DNA from 3 places in the Chryseobacterium sp. Marseille-Q8038 genome. Region 2 is predicted to be linked to each of the others. Evidence: riboswitches for the same ligand, from Rfam matches in the RefSeq annotation. Region 2 holds a riboswitch; each other region holds the start of a gene.

Region 1 (4,276 bases), 210 kb from region 2:
GATCAGTTCATCACGGGTTAAGCCGATCAGTTTTCCGACAACGGCTGTAGAGGCTAATTTTACCAATAATACATGGTCTAAACCTACTTTGTTGAATGAATTTTCCAATGCGATAACTCCTTGAATTTCATGGGCAATGATCATCGCTTCCAGAACCTGTTTCATTTTAAGCGGAGCTTTTCCTTCTGCAATATTTGTTCTTGAAAGCCAGTCTGCTGTTGCTAAAATTCCGCCCAGGTTATCTGAAGGATGTCCCCATTCAGCGGCCAGCCAGGTATCATTGAAATCTAACCAACGGATAATTGCTCCGATGTTGAAAGCAGCCTGTACTGGATCCAGCTGAAATTGTGTACCCGGAACTTTAGCTCCATTCGGAACTATGGTACCTTTTACAATGGGTCCTAAAAGTTTGGTACATGCAGGATAGGTAAGTGCTTCCAGTCCACAACCGATCGTGTCTAATAAACAGTAGTGGGCTGTTTTCCATGCTAAATCATTTTTGATTTCATAGTGTAATACATAATCTGCAATATCTGTTAATACCTGATCCGGCTGTGGCCTTTCGTTTGAAATGTGTGATGACATCTTTATTTTTTAGTTTAATTATGAATTGATTTTTTATTTTCTATTTTCGATAGATACAAAGTCTTTATTTTCAGGACCTGTATAATTGGCACTTGGACGGATAATTTTCCCATCCTGTCTTTGTTCAATAATGTGTGCGCTCCATCCTGTGACTCTTGAAATCACAAATAGTGGAGTAAACATCAGGGTAGGAACTCCCATCAGGTGATAAGATACTGCGGAGAACCAGTCCAGATTAGGGAACATTTTCTTTTCTTCCCACATCACAGTTTCCAGCCTTTCAGCGATATTATACAACAGCATGTCTCCGGCTTCTTCGGAAAGTTCTTTAGCTACTTTTTTAATGACTACATTTCTTGGGTCTGACAGGGTATAAACAGGATGTCCGAATCCTATAATTACTTCTTTGTTGGCAATACGTTTTCTGATATCTTCTTCTGCCTCATCAGGAGAATTGTATCGGCTCTGGATCTCAAAAGCCACTTCATTGGCTCCCCCATGTTTAGGGCCTCTCAAAGCACCGATAGCCCCTGTGATACAGGAATAAAAGTCTGATGAGGTTCCGGCAATGACACGTGCGGTGAAAGTAGAAGCATTAAACTCATGTTCGGCATACAGATTAAGGGAAATTTCCATTGCTTTCACCCATGAATCAGGAGCTTTTTTACCATGTAAAAGGTGAAGGAAATGTCCGCCAATAGTATCATCATCAGTCTCTACATTGATTTCTTTACCATTGTGGGTATAGTGATACCAGTATAAAAGCCCGGAACTGAATGATGCTAATAATTTATCTGCAATATCTCTTGCTCCGGCTACATTGTGATCATCTTTTTCCGGCTGAATACTTCCAATTGCTGAAACCATTGAACGCATGACATCCATTGGGTGGGCAGCTGCCGGAATACTTTTTAAAATATTTCTTACAGAGTGAGGAAGGCCTCTCAATGATTTTAATTTTGCTTTATAGTTTTTGAGTTGAGCTTCAGTGGGCAGCTGACCATAAATAAGCAGGTAAGCAACTTCTTCAAATTGTGCTCTCTCTGCAAGATCCAATATATCATAACCTCTGTAATGGAGATCATTTCCACTTTTTCCTACACTGCAAAGAGCGGTATTACCTGCTGTTACTCCGGAAAGTGCTACGCTTTTTTTAGGCTTAAATGTTGGTTCGCTATTCGTTGACATGAGTATTTTGTTTAAAAAGGTTATCTAATTTTTGTTCATAATCGTGGTAGCCAATACTTTGATAGAGTTCTTCTCTTGTCTGCATTGTAGCTAGCACATTGGCTTGTGTTCCGTCTTTACGGATATGTTGGTATACATTCTGTGCAGCTTTATTGGCAGCTCTGAAGGCAGAAAGAGGGTAGAGGACGAGTCCTACACCTGCATTTTTCAGTTCTTCTACAGTGTACATTTTGATCATTCCAAATTCCGTGATATTGGCTAGTACAGGAATCCCAGTAGCATCAACAAATTTTTGATAAAAGCTTAAATCAGGAACTGCTTCAGCAAAAATGAAATCTGCACCGGCTTCTTTATAAGCGATGGCCCTTTCTAGTGTTTTTTCCAGTCCTTCACTGGCAAAAGCATCTGTTCTGGCTCCGATCACAAAATTTTCATCAGTACGGGCATCTGCTGCGGCTTTAATCCGGTCCACCATTTCCTCTTTGCTTACGATTTCTTTTCCGGGGCGGTGTCCGCAACGTTTTGCGCCCACCTGATCTTCAATGTGAATGGCAGCAGCTCCGGCTTTGATTAATGATTTTATCGTTCGGGCAACATTAAAAGCAGAAGGCCCAAATCCTGTATCAATATCTACCAAAAGTGGTAAATCACAAATATTAGTAATACGCTGAACATCTATGAGTACATCATCCAGAGTTGTAATTCCTAAATCAGGAATTCCTAAAGACCCTGCAGCAACACCTCCTCCTGAAAGATAGATGGCATTAAAACCAGCCTGCTGTGCCAATAATGCATGGTTTGCATTGATGGCTCCAACAATCTGAAGGGGATTTTCTTTTTCCATAGCCTCCCGGAATTTTAAGCCGGGCGACTTCCAATTTTCATTTTTGATCATTATAATATTTATTGTTGAGTTGAAATTTGTTTATCATTAAAGAAGCGGAAGAGCTGTAAAGACATCGCTTTTGAGTAAAAAGTAAAAAGTAGGAAAGGAGTTGAGAAATTTTCCCATTGTGCAGATGTTGGGAATTTTGAGAAACTCTGATTGTACAGGTTTGTAAAATAAACCTGTTGAAACTCCACGAATAATTAAAATTGCTTTGGTACACCTTATCCCTTTTTACATTGATTAAATCCTATAAAAAGTTCTCTGTAAACTTCGCGGTGCTTTATTAAGAAAGAAAAATTACGGAAAGGGGATACGAATGAGCTACAGAATCATGAGAAGTACGCAACGTACGCTCATATTCATCTCAAAAAATAACACAGTTTGATAAAAAAGTTATCGTACTATATCCATATCGCATCATACCTGACTGTAAGCTTCAAATCGCGAAAGCATCGTCAATACGAAATAGGCAGGTCTCCTGACTTGTAACTGTTTTTATCATCCTTCCCATATAAAAAATATACAGTGGATATCAATTGATAAAAACTTTTTGTATGTTACTTACAGTTGCGCGACAGTTCGTGATTTACACACGATTCCCTTTTAATACACAGCTAAGTGTAACCAGTTTCGGTTGATAAAGAAGGTTTTAAGAACTCCTTGGTGGTAAATATAAGTATTTTATAATAACGAAAAAGATATTTTATGTAATCAATAGTTTTTTTAATTTAATGTATTGAAAATGTTTTAGTTGTAATCTATGTTTTGGGAGTAGAACAGCTTGTTTGTGTTGTTAAATTAATATAAAATATGACCATAAAATTAAAGATAGTTAATAAATTTGCTGTTCTATTTTCATTTTATAAATCTTATTAACCGAATATAATTGACCATGGTAGAAATTACAAAATTTAAACAAAACTTGAATCTGCAGGAAATTCCGGTAGAACTGGAAAAATTGATCTACTTTCAGAATACTATTTCCTCGTATGAAAATTATTCACAAGGTTTTGGTGTTTTAATTGATGATAAATCCGGATTAAAAAGCTGGAGTGAGGATGAAAGTTTTCTGAATAGTTTACTGCCTTTTGCACAGGCGAATGGTTCCGGTTCCTTCTATGCCATTTGGAATAACGGAGTAGAGCAGCCTTTAAATAAAATGCCTGTGGTTGTTTTTGGGGATGAAGGCGGTGTTCACATTGTGGCTGAAAATATACTGCAGTTTTTGCATCTGCTCACTTTTGACAATGAAATTTCAGTAGGGTTTGATGAGGCTTATTTTTATAAAGAGGAAGATGATTATGAAGAGAGTGAAGGGTTAAGTGAATATTTAGCCTGGATGAAAGGAGATTATGGGCTAAGCCAGATTGAAGAACCTGACTTATTGATTAAAGCTGCTCAGGATAAGCATAAAGAACATTTTGATGAATGGTTGGGGCAATATTTCGAATTATAAATTTTTTGTGAGCGCGAAAGGATTCGAACCTTTGCCGTCCCGATTATAAATCGGGATGCTCTATTTTGTGAGCTATAAAAAGATTTTTGATTAAGAGTAAACACAAAAAAAGACTCACTGTTTCCAGTAAGTCTTTAAGTGAGCGCGAAAGGATTCGA
Region 2 (4,276 bases):
TCACCGAAACAGATAAGGAGTTGGATGTGTACAGGGATACTGATGAAGTAAAGTACTATGAACTTATCAAGAAAATCACCTTATTGAAACAAGCTTCAATGCGATTGAGTAATATCATCGAATATTCGCCTATCAAAGGAATCTATGGAGATAGAAGAAGATAGTTTTTAAGTCAGATTTTTTGATATTCTGTGACAAAAAGTCCTATAAAATTTTAGGAATAAATATTGTAATTTAAACTTCGAGAATAGTTAAAAAATAATACATAATAGAAATATGGACATTAAAAAAGAATTCAGAGATTTCTCTGTAAAACATTTAGGAAACAACGGTTTGGTTACCGATCAGTATATGGGAATGTATGGCCCAACGAATCTTACTCCGTACATCATGGAAGAAAGAAGATTAAACGTTGCTCAAATGGACGTTTTCTCCCGTTTGATGATGGACAGAATTATCTTCCTGGGAACAGGGATTGATGATCAGGTAGCAAACATCGTTACAGCACAGCTTTTATTCTTAGAAAGTGCAGATCCTTCAAAAGATATTCAAATCTACATCAACTCTCCTGGTGGAAGTGTTTATGCAGGTTTAGGTATTTATGACACCATGCAGATTATTAAGCCGGATGTAGCAACAATCTGTACAGGGATGGCTGCTTCAATGGGAGCTGTATTATTGGTTGCCGGAGAAAAAGGAAAGCGTTCTGCGCTTAAGCACTCAAGAGTAATGATCCACCAGCCGTCAGGAGGTGCTCAGGGAGTTGCTTCTGATATGGAGATCAACTTAAGAGAGATGTTGAAATTGAAACAGGAGCTTTATGAAATTATCGGTCACCATTCAGGACAAACTTACGAGTGGGTAGAGAAATCTTCTGACAGAGATTACTGGATGACTTCTGAAGAAGCTAAAGGCTACGGAATGGTAGATGAGGTTCTTCAAAGATCTACTGAGAAAAAATAATTGATTGTAAAATCATAAGAAACCGCACCTATCTGGTGCGGTTTTTTTTGTAGGATTAATTATGAATTTTGACTGTTTAGATTACTACGGAATGACAAACTGTATGGATAAACCATCATTCCAATTGTGTCATTCCGTAGGAATCCAGCCGCAATTATTCATGAAGAAATACTTCAGAAATAGTTACAATCCAGACCAGATTTCAATTAAAGACGTAAAAATTCCCATCCTTTGGAGGGGTGGCGAAAATTCAAAGAATTTTTGACGGGGTGGTTTTCTACACGCATTCATTAAAAAACAACAATTAGGCACTTTTCTTTATTTTTTTACAATCTTATGTATCACAGAACCACTATTGGTTTTAATCTCAACAAAATAAACTCCTGAGGATAAAGATCGGATAGGAATCTTCAACTCCTGAGAAGTTATTACCTTTTGTCCTGTAGCAGAATAAACATTCACTTCTTTCAGTTTCTCATCAGTTTCAATCTGAATAAAATCACTTGCCGGATTTGGATAAATGCCGAATTTTTTCTTTGTAACTGATGAAGTACCCAATGTCAGTTGTGCTTCAGTTGGAGTAAATGGTCTTCTTTGTCCGAAGCTTAATCCAAACCAATCGTTATTGCTCAGCTGAACCTGAGAAAGATTTGCTTTCATTTGCCAGCTTGATAAATCTTTTCCTTTATACAATTTCCAGCTGCCCGATCCGGAAGTATTCCCGGTAAATGAATTTAATGATAAGTTAGAAATCTGATTGTTCGCTGATGTAAAATTAAAATAGGAAATCTGAGTCTGAACCAGCTGTAGAGCCTGCTCTGCAGTTATACTTCCGTTATATTTAATTCCAAACACAAAAGAATTGGCGTTTCCATTGGCATTATCTGTCCCAAAATCAATAACTATGAGGCTTTTATTATTTCCGGTTCCCACCCAATGAGTAACCTGAGAGGGAGTAAACCATGAAGAACTATAAGCCGGAACAGGAGGAGAAGGAGGGATGTCATAATGATCAAGGCCATATGAAACTCCATACCATTTTCCGTCCACTAAAGGAGTATAGCCTACACCGTTGTTCCATGTCATGCCGGATGCACCGGACCCGGACCATGTTATCCAGCTGTCATCAATGGTGGATGTATGATGATTATAATTCAGAATAGAAAGATATCCTGTGGGAATATCAACGTTCATTTGGGGTTCTGCTGCCACAATTGCATTGATAAGATCTTCCATCAATAAATCATTGCCATCAAAACGGTATCCCCATGCATAAGAATTGGGAGTACTGCTGTCATTAAAATCTGCAATGAAATAGGCCTTTTTAGAACCGGTTCCTACCCAAAATTTAATGTCGTTTTCTGTAAATTGGGCCGACAAGAGCTGCATACAAAGCAGTAAGAAAAAAAGATAAATTTTCCTCATGATATCATTAATTTAAAGTTTTATTCCCGAAACTTATCTTCAGGGGGAGAAACAATTCTTCTCTGAAGTCAGTATTCTAAGGCAGGTCTCCTGGCTCACATCTTACAGCTTCCTTCCCGGATTTCCCTCCAGTGGATTATTATGCTATAAGTTTAAACAGTTTACAGTTGCGGGTACAGCTCAGGATTTGAATAGTATTCTCACCTGATTCCCTATTAATGAACATTGTTCAGCCTTAAAACGCTGCAAATATATCATATAAATTGATGAGTCTGTTTTGTGAATTATTTTTTTTCAGATATCCTTAAAAAATTGATTTTCATATTGTTTATTGATTTGCTTGTATTGTTGTTGTTTTATTTTTAAATCCTGAATTTTTCTGTTTATATTCAATTCATTTTTAGATTCTAATGTTAAAATACAATTATCATTATATTCAAGATCAGTTTACAATCAGTTTATACATTCGCAGCCATAAAATAGCATATGAAAAAATTACTATGGTCTGTTGGAGTACTGGCAGTATTGGCCTCATGTAAAAGTGATGATGACACAACAATAATGAATCAGGATATTAATTATTCCAAACTTCCTCAGGAGTTTCCATTTACAAAACTGGCTACGATTAACGGAGTGGATGTTATCAACGGCGGATTTGGTTCCGGAGCTGCAGCTCACCCTACAAGAAAAGGTGAATTTTATGTCATTACAGACAGAGGTCCAAATACCGACTTCCAGAATGGAAAAAAGTTCTTAGCACCTAACTTTACGCCAACGATTATGCATTTTAAAATTAATGCTGACGGGAATGTAGAGGTTATCAAATATATTAAGCTTAAAAATCCATCAGGACAACCTATTACAGGTCTTCCAAATCCTGTAGGAATGGGAAGTACAGGAGAAATTGCTTATGATGCTTCCGGAAATGTTTTAGGTACTGATCAGTACGGTCTTGACAGTGAAAGTATTGTAGCAGCAGCCGACGGTACATTCTGGGTTTCCGATGAATACGGACCGCATATTGTGCATTACAGTGCAGAGGGAGTAGAAATGGAAAGAATAAGCCCGATAGGTGTAAATACCGGAACAAGAAAATTACCTGCCGTTTTAGCCAAAAGAAGGGCCAACAGAGGGATGGAAGGATTGTGTATTACTCCGGACGGAAGAACGCTGGTAGGAACTATACAGTCGATGATGCTGGTACCAAGCAAAGCATTGGCAACCAATACTACTTTAACGAGAATTGTCACGTTCGATATTATTACAGGGCAGACCAAGCAGTTTTTATATAAACAGGATGGAGGTGCTTCGGATTCGGTATGTGATATTACAGCGTTAAGTAACAACGAATTTTTAGTGATCGAAAGAGACGGAAATTTTGGATCCCAGGGAGGAATTAAAAAAGTATACAGAATTAATCTGAGCAATGCAACGGATGTAAACGGAACAGATATTACTGCTGTGGACGGTATGAAAGTGAATGGAAAAGCTTTGGAACAATGCTCATGGGATGAAATTACCACTGCCGGAATAAAAGCTGTGACCAAAACATTGGCTGTTGATCTTGTTGCAAAACTGGGGTATGAGCATGATAAGTTTGAAGGGATCGTTTATTTGGGAAATAATAAACTGGCTGTTTTCAATGATGATGATTTTGGAGTAGTGGATGATGGAAACGGAAATCCGAAAGCTAAGATTCTTCCTAAAACAGGGAAAGTAGACAAAGGAACGATGTATGTAGTCAATATTCAATAATTAGATTTTTTTAACGGAAAACGGCGGCATCGAAGATAGTGATGCGCCTGAAATCAAATGAAAACCCTTGAAATGAGTTTCGTTGTAATGACGGCTCTTTTCAGGGGTTTTCTGTTTAGTTACATTTCGTATT
Region 3 (4,276 bases), on a different contig from region 2:
TATATGTGGGACGGTGTCATTCATAATCTTAATGAACAGCCCATCAGCCCTATTACAGACATCAATGAAATGGACAGCTCTATACCGGAAGCTATTTCAAAAATAAAAGATGACCAGAAGTATAAAAAACTTTTCAGGGAAGCTTATGGAGATGAAACAGTTACGGGAGAAAGAATTCTAAAAGCACTGTCACAGTTTATGGCTTCGCTGATTTCTGCAGATTCAAAATATGATAGATTCAGACAGGGAAAAGAGCAGCTAACTTCAGCAGAATCCCAAGGAATGGCTTTATTCGGTCAGAAATGTGCCTCTTGTCATAGTGGAGAATTATTTACCGATGAAAGTTTCCGCAATACAGGAATGTATTATAACACCGAGTTCAAAGATGCAGGACGCTACAGAGTTACTCTTAATCAGGTAGACTGGATGAAATTCCGTGTTCCGAGTCTGAGAAATGTAGAATATACAGCACCTTATATGCATGACGGAAGATTTTACACCTTAGAGGCAGTACTCAATTTCTATTCAGGTCAGGTAGAAGATAATCCCAATCTGGATTCGCAGCTGAAACAGAATGGGCATATAGGTATTGCTATGAACAGTCAGGAAAAACAGTCGATCATTGCATTCCTGAAAACATTATCAGATAAAAGTTTTATATCCAATCCAAAATTTGCAGAATAATTTATAGAAAACATGAAGAAGATTATAGTAATACTAAGTTTAATCCTGTTTGGGCAATATCAGGCAAAAACCATCAGAGATAGCGCATATATAGCTCCGGACAGCTTTAGCAGATTTGATTTTGATGATGATTGTGATGCCTGTGGCTGTGCTGCAGGAAATGGTTCTTCCGGCTTTGAGTCTTTATTGAATCCACAGTTTATCGGAATCAAATACTTTGCACAGCATTACAAAGCAAAAGAAAACCTATTTGTGAAAGATCTTACACAGGATCAGTATTTCAATACCTTACAGCTTTGGGGAAAGATTCCTTTAACTAAAAAACTGAGTGTATATGCAAGTCTGCCATTCCATTTCCATGAAAAGAAAACCCAACAGGGAGATATCAAAATCAACGGAATCGGGGATCTTAACCTGATGGGAATTTATCAGCTGATGAGTTCTAAAGATAATTTTCACCACTTAAGCGGAGGGTTGGGTGTGAAAATTCCTTTGGGGAAATTCGATGAGAAAGGAGCTTCCGGCGTTAATCCGAGTTTTCAGCTGGGAACCGGAAGCTGGGATTATCAGGCCGCTTTGAATTATAAGTTTCAGAAAAATAAAGTGGCTGTGTTGGTGAATACAGATTATACCATCAAAACGGAGAATAAGAAAAATTACCGATTTGGAAACCAATGGAATTATGCTGCAACAGGTTTTTATCAGGTTGCGGGGAATGAAAAATCTATTTTTTCTGTAAAAACGGGAGTGCAGGGAGAAGTGTATGCCCAGAATAAACAGTTTGACGAAGCGCTGCCCAATACTGCAGGAAGCGCATTGTATGGAAAGTTAGGATTTGAAGCTTCCTATAAAAGGCTGAGTTTGGGAAGTGAACTCATGCTTCCTATGTATACCCATCTGGCAGGAGGTGATATCGAAGCAAAATCAAGATTCAGTATTTTCCTGAATATTGGGATTTAAATAAAAACCCTTTTGAAAAATCATGTTAAAGCTCCTTTGGGAGCTTTAATTGTTTATGAATCATTATTTTAATTGGGGGTTAGGAATAATTTTTTATCTTTGCCGGAATTTGGTGAGCCCTAAAAAGCTCTTAAAAGGGAATCCGGTGAAAATCCGGAACAGACCCGCTGCTGTAAGCTCCACACCAAGGTTTTTGAAGAATATATCCACTGTTTTTTAATGGGAAGGATTTCAAAAATGGAGTAAGTCAGAAGACCTGCCAGAAAATAATCGTTTGACGCTTTCGTGGAATAAAGCTTAGGACATCAATGATTCTGTGCAGTGACAGCTGTGCTTTGTCGTTGCTTTCTTATATCCATTAGCGTCTTCATTATCCTAAATGAGCTAATGGCGGCAAAACAAACTACTTCTGCAATTCATAAAGCTGTTTTCACAATACTGGTGATCACATCTCAACTTTTATATTCTCAAAAAAAGAAAAATGACACTCTGAAGGAAGAATCCATCAAGGCGATCAGCCTTTATAAAAAGAATTTTAAAGAAATTATTCCGGCACAAACCCTGCAGGGTGAGCAGCTGGAAAGACTGAACAGCCATTCAGTGGCAGATGCTTTGCGGTATTTTTCCGGAGTTCAGATCAAAGATTATGGAGGGTTAGGTGGTTTGAAAACCATTAATATCCGCAGTATGGGAAGCCAGCATGTTGGTGTTTTCTATGATGGAATTCAATTGGGAAATGCCCAAAACGGACTGGTGGATCTGGGAAGATATTCTTTAGACGATCTGGAAGAAATATCGTTGTATAATGGGCAGAAAAGTGAAATTTTCCAACCTGCAAAAGATTTTGGCTCTTCGGGATCGATCTATCTGCAGCCCAAAACACCTGTATTTAAAGGAACAAGAAAAACCAATCTCGTTATAAGAGCAAAAAGTGCTTCCATTGATCTTTTCAATCCGTCATTCCGTTTGGAACAAAAAATATCAGACAGAGTTTCTGCCAGTTTCAGTGGAGAATTCATGCAGAGTGACGGGATTTATAGATTTCGTTATGCTAAAAAATATCCCGATGGCCAGCAGGCTTATGATACCATCGCAAAGAGACAGGATTCAGATATCAGGGCAAAACGTTTTGAAACGTCTATCAACGGCAGTCTAAATAACGGAAGCTGGAATATCCGTGGCTACGGTTATATTTCAAACCGTGGGATGCCGGCACCTATCGTCAACGGCCGTTTTGGTGGAAGAGGAGCGAGACTTTCTGACGAAAATTATTTTGTACAGGCCAATCTGAGAAAAAAACTGTTCCCAAAATTTGAAACACAGCTGAAAGCAAAATTCGCCTACGATTATACTCATTTCATGGATACGGTTCGTTCGCAGTCTATTATTCATACCGATAATACCTATATCCAAAGAGAGCTCTATCTTTCCTCATCCAATATCTATTCTATCACACCCAATTGGGATGTGAGTCTGAGCGGAGATTTTCAATACAATAATCTTGATGCTAATCTGGATAACTTTTCTTACCCTACGCGCTACACAACATTGGTGGCATTGGCAACAACCTATCAGTGGAACAGGTTCAAAATTCTGGGAAGCCTTTTAGGAACTTTTACGTTTGAAGAAGTAAGAAAAAACAAAAGACCGGGAGACAGCAGAGAATGGACACCTGCCGTATTTATGAGTTATCAGCCTGAGATTATTCCTGAACTTACGCTTAGAGCTTTCTATAAACGAATTTTCCGACTTCCCACTTTCAATGATTTATATTATACCAATATCGGAAATACTTATCTGAAACCGGAATTTACCAATCAGTATGACGTAGGATTTACTTATCAGAAGAATTATACCAACCATTTCTTTAAAACCTTTTATGCTAAAGTAGATGGTTACTACAACAAAGTACAGGATAAAATTGTAGCGGCCCCTAACGGAAGTATGTTCCGCTGGCTGATGATGAATCTTGGAATGGTTGAAATCATTGGAGCGGATGTAAATATTCAGACTGAAATGCAATTAGGAAAGGTAAAGCTAAGACCATTGCTCTCTTACACATATCAAAGCGCAAGAGATATAAGTGATCCGGAAGACACCTTTTATCGTAATCAGATTCCTTATACCCCATGGCATAGCGGATCATTCAGTTTGATGGCAGATTATAAAGACTGGAGTTTCAATTACAGTGCAATGTATGTAGGAGAAAGATATGATGTGAATCAGGACAATATTCAATACAATTATGTACAGCCCTGGTATACTCACGATCTGTCTGTTCAGAAAAAATTCAATTGGGCGAATCACCAATTTAAAGTGAGCCTTGAAATGAATAATATTTTCAATCAATATTATGATGTTGTCATCAATTATCCGATGCCTGGAAGAAATTTTAAACTTATTCTAAACTTCACCTTATGAGAAAACTAAACTTTTATTTTTTATTTCTGGTATTAGCTTTTCTTACTTCATGCCGTACAGATGATATTATTGTCCGTCAGGAAGTGGTAGAAGGACTTCCTTCAGAAAATACAGCAATAAAAGGTTTTTACATGCTGAATGAAGGGAATATGGGAAGCAATAAATGTACGCTGGATTTTTTTGATTACACCAAAGGAACCTACTACCGGAA

Evidence for each region. A riboswitch is a leader RNA that binds a small molecule or an ion and turns the genes downstream of it on or off. The one in region 2 is predicted to bind cobalamin.
Region 1: another riboswitch for cobalamin. It lies ahead of prpB (methylisocitrate lyase); the one in region 2 lies ahead of ACWPWS_RS10575 (T9SS type A sorting domain-containing protein).
Region 3: another riboswitch for cobalamin. It lies ahead of ACWPWS_RS23675 (TonB-dependent receptor plug domain-containing protein); the one in region 2 lies ahead of ACWPWS_RS10575 (T9SS type A sorting domain-containing protein).

The regions. Positions count from the first base shown of each region.
Region 1 is NZ_CBCOPN010000001.1:2,494,582-2,498,857, reverse strand. It holds gene ACWPWS_RS11590 (bifunctional 2-methylcitrate dehydratase/aconitate hydratase) at 1-585, opposite strand, end outside; gene prpC (bifunctional 2-methylcitrate synthase/citrate synthase) at 619-1,773, opposite strand; gene prpB (methylisocitrate lyase) at 1,760-2,668, opposite strand; cobalamin riboswitch at 3,114-3,306, opposite strand; gene ACWPWS_RS11575 (hypothetical protein) at 3,555-4,118, shown strand; tRNA gene ACWPWS_RS11570 (tRNA-Arg) at 4,258-4,276, opposite strand, start outside.
Region 2 is NZ_CBCOPN010000001.1:2,285,793-2,290,068, reverse strand. It holds gene dnaG (DNA primase) at 1-164, shown strand, start outside; gene clpP (ATP-dependent Clp endopeptidase proteolytic subunit ClpP) at 277-963, shown strand; gene ACWPWS_RS10575 (T9SS type A sorting domain-containing protein) at 1,282-2,388, opposite strand; cobalamin riboswitch at 2,452-2,641, opposite strand; gene ACWPWS_RS10570 (esterase-like activity of phytase family protein) at 2,875-4,143, shown strand.
Region 3 is NZ_CBCOPN010000002.1:2,144,432-2,148,707, forward strand. It holds gene ACWPWS_RS23665 (cytochrome-c peroxidase) at 1-684, shown strand, start outside; gene ACWPWS_RS23670 (transporter) at 697-1,644, shown strand; cobalamin riboswitch at 1,738-1,922, shown strand; gene ACWPWS_RS23675 (TonB-dependent receptor plug domain-containing protein) at 2,032-4,065, shown strand; gene ACWPWS_RS23680 (YncE family protein) at 4,062-4,276, shown strand, end outside.